One region of the Ensifer sp. 4252 genome, then DNA from elsewhere that is predicted to be linked to it. Evidence: riboswitches for the same ligand, from Rfam matches in the RefSeq annotation. Region 1 holds a riboswitch; the other holds the start of a gene.
The links. A riboswitch is a leader RNA that binds a small molecule or an ion and turns the genes downstream of it on or off. The one in region 1 is predicted to bind cobalamin.
Positions count from the first base shown of each region.

Region 2: linked by a shared signal. The riboswitch ahead of ABIE33_RS04085 (aromatic ring-hydroxylating oxygenase subunit alpha) and the one ahead of ABIE33_RS11175 (CbtB domain-containing protein) in region 1 are both predicted to bind cobalamin.

Region 1 is NZ_JBNDIU010000004.1:18,561-22,726, reverse strand. Features, by position in the region: gene ABIE33_RS11190 (DUF1772 domain-containing protein) at 1-148, opposite strand, end outside; gene ABIE33_RS11185 (NAD(P)H-binding protein) at 145-975, opposite strand; gene ABIE33_RS11180 (TetR family transcriptional regulator) at 1,079-1,771, shown strand; cobalamin riboswitch at 1,770-2,039, shown strand; gene ABIE33_RS11175 (CbtB domain-containing protein) at 2,083-2,259, shown strand; gene ABIE33_RS11170 (CbtA family protein) at 2,460-3,257, shown strand; gene ABIE33_RS11165 ((2Fe-2S)-binding protein) at 3,333-4,166, opposite strand, start outside.
Region 2 is NZ_JBNDIU010000001.1:816,968-821,133, forward strand. Features, by position in the region: gene ABIE33_RS04080 (2Fe-2S iron-sulfur cluster-binding protein) at 1-258, opposite strand, end outside; gene ABIE33_RS04085 (aromatic ring-hydroxylating oxygenase subunit alpha) at 260-1,504, opposite strand; cobalamin riboswitch at 1,611-1,812, opposite strand; gene ABIE33_RS04090 (DUF6656 family protein) at 2,129-2,728, shown strand; gene ABIE33_RS04095 (L-threonylcarbamoyladenylate synthase) at 2,821-3,795, shown strand; gene ABIE33_RS04100 (FAD-binding oxidoreductase) at 3,843-4,166, shown strand, end outside.

The DNA of each region.
Region 1 (4,166 bases):
TGATGGCGTTCATCGCCGCGATCCCCTGCTCCGCCGGCAGCCGCGACAAGGCCTGCATGATGCAGACCGAGAAGATGAAGAACAGCCCGGCCATCAGGCCGGAGCCGATCGCGGCGGCAAACGCCAGAGCGGGGATCATCGGGATCATGCGGCGATACTCCAGACACCAGTTGCAGCAGTCTCCCGGGCATAGTCGGCGAAGTCGCGCGGTTTGCGCCCAAGCACGCGCTCGACATCGGACGTCACTTGAGAATTCCGTCCGTCGAGCACCGAGGTAAAGAGATAGCGGATGAGTTCGACATAGTCATCAGGCAAACCGTCGGCCCGCAATTGCGCGGTGAAGTCGGCAACCGGCACGGGCTGATAAGCGATCCGGCGGTTGGCAGCCGCGGCGATCTCGGCCACGGCCTGGGCAAAGGTCATCAATCGCGGGCCGGTCAACTCGTAGACCTTGCTGACATGCCCCTCATCCAGAAGCGCTGCAACCGCCACGTCGGCAATGTCGTCGGTACCGATGAACGGCTCGATGACCTGATCCGGCGGCAGGAAGACCGATCCGCTGCGAACGGCATCGGTCAAAAAATCCTCGCTGAAATTCTCGAAGAACCAGCTTGCCCGGATGATCGTCCAGTCGGCGCCGGAGGCCTGCAACTCGCGCTCGGCCGCTTCCGCCTCGTCCTCGCCGCGCCCGGACAGAAGCACCAGCCGCTTGATGCCCGAGCGAACGGCAAGGCTCGAGAATTTGCGAATGGCGTCGACGGCGCCCGGCACCGCCAGATCCGGCTGGTAGCTGACATAGATGCGCTCGACATTCTCAAGGACTGCCGGCCAGGTCGCCTCGTCGGTCCAGTCGAAGGAAGGCGACGCCGAACGGGCGCCGATGCGCACCGCAACGCCACGCTCCTCAAGGCGGGCAGCGACCCGCCGCCCCGTCTTGCCGGTACCGCCCAAAACCAGTGTGAGTTTGTCCGTCATCGCTTCCTCCTGAGGTTCATTCACAAACATGAGCATCTCTCACATTTGCAAATGTGATAAATCCTCGTATTTTAAGAGTCAAGTCAAAATGTGAGCATCACTCATGATTCCAGAAATAAGCCCTGCCGCGGTTCCCGCCGACGACGAGACCGCGCTGCGCCGTACGCCGAGCCAGAAGCGCAGCCGCGACCGCGTCGAGCAAATCCTTGCCTGCGCGACGGCGATCATCCAGGAGAAGGGCAGTGACGCCATGCGCATGAGCGAAGTCGCTGAAAAGGCTGGAATTTCGATCGGCTCGCTCTACCAGTACTTTCCCGACAAGGCCGCGATCGTGCGCACGCTGGCCGAGCGCTACAATGCCGTCTGCAGCGAGTGCATCCAGGCCGAGCTTGCCAAGGTGACGTCGATCGCGGAACTGCGCGACGCCTTTTCCGTGCTGTTCGACATCTATTACGATATGTTCCTGGCCGAGCCGGTGATGCGCGACATCTGGTCGGCGATGCAGGCCGACAAGGCGCTGCGTGAGATCGACCTTCTGCAAAGCCGGGCCGGCGGCCGGCTTCTTGCCGACGTCTGGGTGCGCTTTGCACCCGACACACCACGGGAGACGATCGACAGCGCCGCCTTTTTGATCATGCATCTCGGCGATTGCACCATGCGGCTTGCGGTCTCCGTCGACCGCGCTGAGGGCGACCAGATCGTCGAAGCCTATAAACGCATGATCCTTCGTGATTTTGTCGCGGATGGACCGGGCGGCGGCGCAAGTCTAATTGACATCTCCGGGGTGCGATCCTAATCATCATGGATCGATTGGTTCCCGCAACGCGAACGCGTTTCGGGAGTAAACGGGAACGTGACGGATGGACCCATACTGGGCATTCAAATCACGGCCGACCCCGCGACTGTAGAGCGACGTGAATGCGCCGTTCCGGAGCGATCCGGAAAAAGCCACTGGAGACGAGACCGCGAGAGGGCGGACCTTGGCTCTGGGAAGGCGAGGCAAATCCAGGGTGATCTCACCCGACGTCCTGAGCCAGGAAACCTGCCAGTCGATGCGGGCATAGGGCCCAAACCGGGAAACATCCCGATGCCATCACGGAGGTTGTCATGGCTACTTCAACAGTTTCGAGCATTCCGCTCTCCCTCAGCGATCGTCTGACCGCAGGTATCATCGCGCTCCTCATCGGCGGCTTCCTCGTCTTTGGCGCAGGCCTGGCGAACTCGGCCGTGCTGCATGACACCGCGCACGACACCCGCCACTCCTACGGCTTCCCCTGCCACTAAGCGATGCTCAGGGACGCTGCATGCGTTCCGCATCGACATAACTGCGGACAGAAACGCTTCCGGCAGACAGCCGGACGCGTTTGCTTACGTCTGACGCAGACTGAAGATCTGCCGGATGGAGCCGTTCGCAAATTTGCCAATGGGACACGGCGCTGCCCGCCAGATGATGCATGGCGCGCCGATATCGAGGGACATCGAAAATGATTGTCAGAACGCTTCTGGCCGCGATCGTGGCTGGATTGATTGCCGGTGTCTTCATGACCGGCGCCCAGGAACTGCGTGTCGTACCGCTGATCCTGCATGCCGAAGAATTCGAAGGCGAAGCGCCGGCAGCCGGCGAACAGCCTGCCGCCGTACAGCCCGGATCGGCCGATCCGGCCGCAGCCAACCACGACCAGCATTCGTCGCTGAAGGCGGTTTCGCCGATCGGCGCCCTGCTCGACGCCCTGTCGCCGATCACCCCCGCCTACGCCCATGAGGGCGAACACGAGGAAGGCGGCATCATGTTCGGCATGAGCCGCTTCTCCGGCACGCTGATCGCCAATCTGGTCACCGGCTCCGGCTTCGCGCTGCTTTTGGCCGGCGTCAGCCTCGTCATCGGTTACCCGATCACGCTCCGAAACGGCGCGCTCTGGGGCGCCTGCGGCTGGCTTGCCGTGCACATGCTGCCGGCAATCGGTCTGCCGCCGGAACTGCCGGGCTTCCCGGCCGCCGAGCTGGGAGATCGCCAGGTCTGGTGGCTGGCAACTGTGGCGCTTTCGGCCGTCGGCCTCTATCTCGTGGTCCTGCGGGGAGAGATCGTCGCCAAGATCATCGGCCTCGTGCTGATCGCGGCACCCCATGTCTATGGCGCGCCGCAGCCGTCGGACATCTCCAGCAATGTCCCGCCCGTGCTCGGCGCCGAATTCGCCGTGGCAGCCCTTGCCACCACGCTCGCCTTCTGGATCGTCCTCGGCGTGGTGGCGGGCTTCATCAACGACCGTTTCGCTAAGGCGTAACAGGCCGGCCAGACATCATGATCAAACCAGAGCCCCTGATATCGCCGATATCAGGGGCTCTGTCGTTTAATGCCCTCAGCCGGTCTGCGATGCCAGCAGATGCACCTGCAATCGTTCTCGACGTTCGTCCGGCGCCAGCAGCACGCAGCTATCGCAGTAGCTGCCGCCTTGAGTTCGATAGTAGAGACAGCAGCCGCCGCGCAGGCGATAGACCCGCGACAGCGGCCGATGGCCGGCACTGTCGCCGATCTCGACGGTGATGTTTTCGTAACAGAGCCTGTCGGAGAAGAGCGGCGTGCCCGCGCGCGTGACGATCGCCAGCGCCCTCGCCATCCCGGTCTCCTCGTCGCCGAGCGCGCGGCCGATCTCCAGGAAGCCGCCGGCAAGCGAATCCGCCGCAAGCCGCCATTGCGCGCCCGAGGACAAGCCGGTGCGGCGTTTCAACGTGGCGACGATCGGCGCCAGGTGCGCAGCGAAGGTTTCACCGAAGGCGTCCGCATCCGCTGGGGTATCATCTCCGGCTGCGGGCAAGGCTAGGCTGAAATGAAACCGCTTGGCCTCCACCACCCGCTCGCCATACACCCTTGAAAATTCTTCGAAGCGAAGGCCGCGAACGGCTGCCACGATTCCTGCACCGAGGTAGAGGCTGCCAAGCGCCAGGGCGAGCTGGTTGCTGTAGAAGGCGATCAGATGGGCGGCCCGGATCTTGTCGTCCATGCCCTCGGCAAAACGATCCTGATAGGCAAGGCCGGCTTCTAGCCCGCCGCCGTCCTCCGCCCAGAACCGCGCCTCGGAAAGAAAATCGTCGCCGGTAGCCTCGAGCGAAAAGCCGACTTCGGGGAACGACGACTGCAGGCGCGCAAGGACGCCAAGGGTGCTTCGGCGCAGCGCCTCGTCTTTCGCCAAGCG
Region 2 (4,166 bases), on a different contig from region 1:
GACAGCAATAGACAACGGCCGCGAGGGCGTCGACGACAGCGTGTAGGTGCGCATCACCGGCTCGTCGTCCGTAACCGGCAGTTCGAGCGTGACGAACTGCCCGGGCAGATAACGAAACCATGCCGGCTTCTCGGCCCGGAACGTAAAGGTCATTACATCGGCGGTCTCGACGACCGCCGATGTGCATTCGAGCATGTGCTGCCTGTCGATCCAGACATGAAGCGCATCGAAGTGATGGAACGAGGATGCCATCTGCATGTCAGGCGACCCGGAAGAGCGGAGCAGCGTCGCCTTGCAGGCGCTGTTCCATGAACTTGCAATACCACTCGACGAACTGCATCACGCCGCCTTCGTGATCGGGCGAATAGGGGCCTGGCTGGTAGGCCGGAGAGCGAATACCGAAAGCGTTCTCCTCGACGATCTGTCGGTCCTGATCGTTGGTCTCGGTCCAGACATGCGTCAGTTCCTCGAGATTGTAGTCGACGCCTTCGACCGCGTCCTTGTTGACCAGCCACTTCGTCGTCACCTGTGTCAGCTCCGGGCCGAGCGGCAGCACACGGAAGGTGATGGCATGGTCGGCCAGCACATGGTTCCAGGTCGATGGATAGTGGAACAGCAGGAGCGTGCCGATATGCTTCTGGCTGACGTCTGCAGACAGCTGCTGCCGCACGGCGCGGGTGCCGGACATGGTGTAGCTCTCGGCGTCGTCGATCAACGGCATGCGCGCCGAGCGGAACTGGCCCGTATCGGACATGCGGAACTCGCTCGGCAGCCCGGCCGCTTCGCACTTGGCCCAGTGCGCGGCAATGACGGGATCATCCTTGGCGCCCTGCACACCGGTCGCCGTCGGCGCCTCGGGATAGGTGCGGCAAAGCTCGGGATGGTTGGCGGCGCAATGGTAGCATTCGCGGTTGTTTTCCCAGACGAGCTTCCAGTTGCCCTTTTCGATGATCGTGCTTTCGAAGGCGACTTTGGTTTCACCCAGGCGATGCGGCGCAAGATAGGGCGCGACCATGTCGCGGAACGGGCCGAAATCCATCGGCTGTTCGGACAGATTGATGAAGATGTAGCCGCCGACTGTCTCGCAGTGGATCGGCTTCAGGCTGTGGGCGGCCTTGTCGAAATCCTCCCCCATCTGGCGGGCAAAGAGCAGCGTGCCATCGAGCTCATAGGTCCACTGATGATAGGGACAGACGAGCTTGGCGGAAGCCCCCTTGTGCTGCGAGCAGACACGCGAGCCGCGATGGCGGCAGGAATTGTGCAGAGCGCGGATCGTGCCCTGTCGGTCACGGACGATGACGAGGGGGTAGTCGCCGACCTGGACGGTGAAATAGTTGCCGGCGCGCGGGATCTCGCAGTCGTGGCCAATGAACAGCCAGTCCTTGTACCAGATGCTCTCGAGATCCTGCCTGTAGTAGTCGGGGTCGATGTAGAAGGCCCGGTCGAGGCTGTAGCCGTCGCGTCGACCCTTCAGCTTGCGGAGCATATCGCCCTTGATGTCCATGTCCTGTCCTCGTTCGCCTTGTTTCGGAGAGGCAGGACTGGAACCCGCGCAGGCGCATTGCCTGTGCGATGACGGCTCCGATCCGGCTGCCCGCCGCAACCCGTTACGGTCTGTTCGTGTCAAGGCTGGTTTCCGGGCTCAGGAGCCGTCCGCAAGGACCAGCCCGGCGCCTTCCCGGACGGAACCGTCCAGTGGCTTTGTGCCGAGGCTTTCGCTCCACCACCGTTGCGGGGGCAGCGCCGGGTTTTGACCGGCTTCCCAATTCTCCGCCTTCCCTAAAAGGCAGCACCTTGAGTAGGCATATCTAATCGCCGAAGCCATCGTCGCAGCTGCCGATTAACGACATCCGATTCCAGAAAGACGACACAGCACATCGAGCGCATCAAACGCCTCGTGACTGGTCATTTTTCAGTGTAAACAATGGGATAGATCAAGGATTAGGCAATTGTCGCTTTTTCCGGCAAGGCTTGCGAGAAAGCGCGGATCCTTCGCCATTTTGCGACATGCCTGTCCGCGCCGCGGAGCCAGGTCCCCCGACGTGAGTGAAATCTTCCATTAACCATAATGCATTAGCGTCGCCTGACGGAGAAACCGGCCGAACCGGCAAACAGCGCATTGAAGTTCATGGCAAAGCTCAAATACTACGACGCCGCAGCCGAGAAGCTGCCAACGATCGCTCCGAAGACAGCGGTCCACACCGAGTTCCTGCGCACCGGCCGCATAGAAAGGCGCCAGTGGTCGCAGCGCGAACGGCGCTATCTGAGCTATGACGAGGTTGCCGAGCGCACCGGCCACAAGCTGAAGACCGCCGGCGAAACGACGCACAAGCGGATGAACGACTTCCATACCTCGATCCAGTTTCCCAAGATGATCTTCCACCGCACGCTCGCTGGCCGGCCGCATCTCGGCTATTGCCACGTGACGGCGGCAAGGACACCTCTTGCCCAATCCAAGGACGTCACCTGGTCGTTCTATTTCGCCAACTTCTTCTGCGACCTCGGCGACGAGAAACACTTCTTCGAACGCATCCAGACCGGCTATTCCCGAATGTACTTTGCCGTTGCCATCGAGCCCGACGCGCAAGAGGGACAGATGACCATCAATCGCAGCGTTCGCGACAACGGGCTGCTCTTTCGCACCGACGATCCGAAAGTCGCGCTCAAGAACGTGCTGATGCTCGGCGCACGCGACGAGGCACTGAGGCGCATCATTCGCAGCCTCTGAAGCGCAGACCCGGCTCCCTGAAGAAAATCGTTCTGTTTTCGCCGTGGCTCCTTTAAGGAAGCCTCGGAAAGGGAAAGGGAAACGGAAGCGACATGGCCGAAATCATCGATACACGGACCGAGCCGGAACGGGCGATCGAGCGCGCTTGTGCGGTGCTTGCCGAAGGTGAGCCCGTCGCCATCCCCACCGAAACGGTCTACGGCCTGGCAGCGGATGCCACCAATCCGGGTGCGATCAGCCGCATCTATGAAATGAAGGGGCGTCCACGCTTCAACCCGCTGATATCGCATGTGTCCGACATGGCGATGGCCGAAGCCCACGTGACATTCGATCCGTTGTCGCGGCGCCTGGCCGAGGCCTTCTGGCCCGGCCCGCTGACGTTGATCCTGCCCCAGCGCACGACAAGCACCGTGCATGCACTCGCCTCGGCCGGCCTCGACACGCTCGGCATCCGCATGCCTGATGGTTTCTCACGTCGTGTGATTGCCCGCTTCGGCGGCCCGCTCGCCGCCCCGAGCGCCAATACTTCGGGCAAGATCAGCCCGACAAGCGCTGCCCACGTGGAAGCCGATCTCGGGCCGCGCCTCAAGCTCATTCTCGACGCCGGTTCGGCGGAGATCGGGCTTGAATCGACGATCATCAAGGTCGAGGATGGCGCGCTGCGTCTGCTGCGTCCGGGCGGTCTCGACGTCCTCGAAATCGAAAGACTGACCGGCCTTGCCGTCTCGAGGCCCGAAAGCGCCGGAGCAACGATCGAGGCCCCGGGCATGCTCGCCTCTCACTACGCACCGGGCGCCGCGGTCCGGCTCGATGCCGCGGACGTGCGCCCGGGAGAAGCCCTGATCCGCTTCGGCAATGCGTCGCTGCCCGGCGAAGAGCACGCCGCGATCGTGCTCGACCTCAGCCCGGCAGGCAGCCTGCGGGAGGCGGCTGCAAATCTGTTCGACTATATGAAGAGGGCGGATGCCAGCAGCGCCGCAACCATCGCCTTCGGCCCCATCCCTTCGGAAGGGTTGGGCGAGGCGATCCTCGACCGGCTGCAGCGCGCTGCAGCCCCCAGAGACTGACCGACAGACACTGAAGCGCCGGCGGGCGCATTTGCGAAGGCAGGGCCATGACCACGACGATCCCCTCTCCCGAACTGATCGCCTCCTTCATCGACATCGTCGGCAGCGCCAATGCACTGACGAACCCCACGGACATTGCCCCGTACCTCGTCGAATCCCGCGGGCTCTACAAAGGAACTACGCCGATGGTGCTTCGCCCCGGTTCGGTCGAGGAAGTGTCGCGCATCATGAAGCTTGCAAGCGCGACCCGGACGGCGATCGTTCCGCAGGGCGGCAACACCGGCCATGTGGCCGGTCAGATCCCGCGCGAGGGCAAGGCCGATATCGTCCTGTCGCTGCAGCGACTGAACCGAATTCGTGACATCGACCCT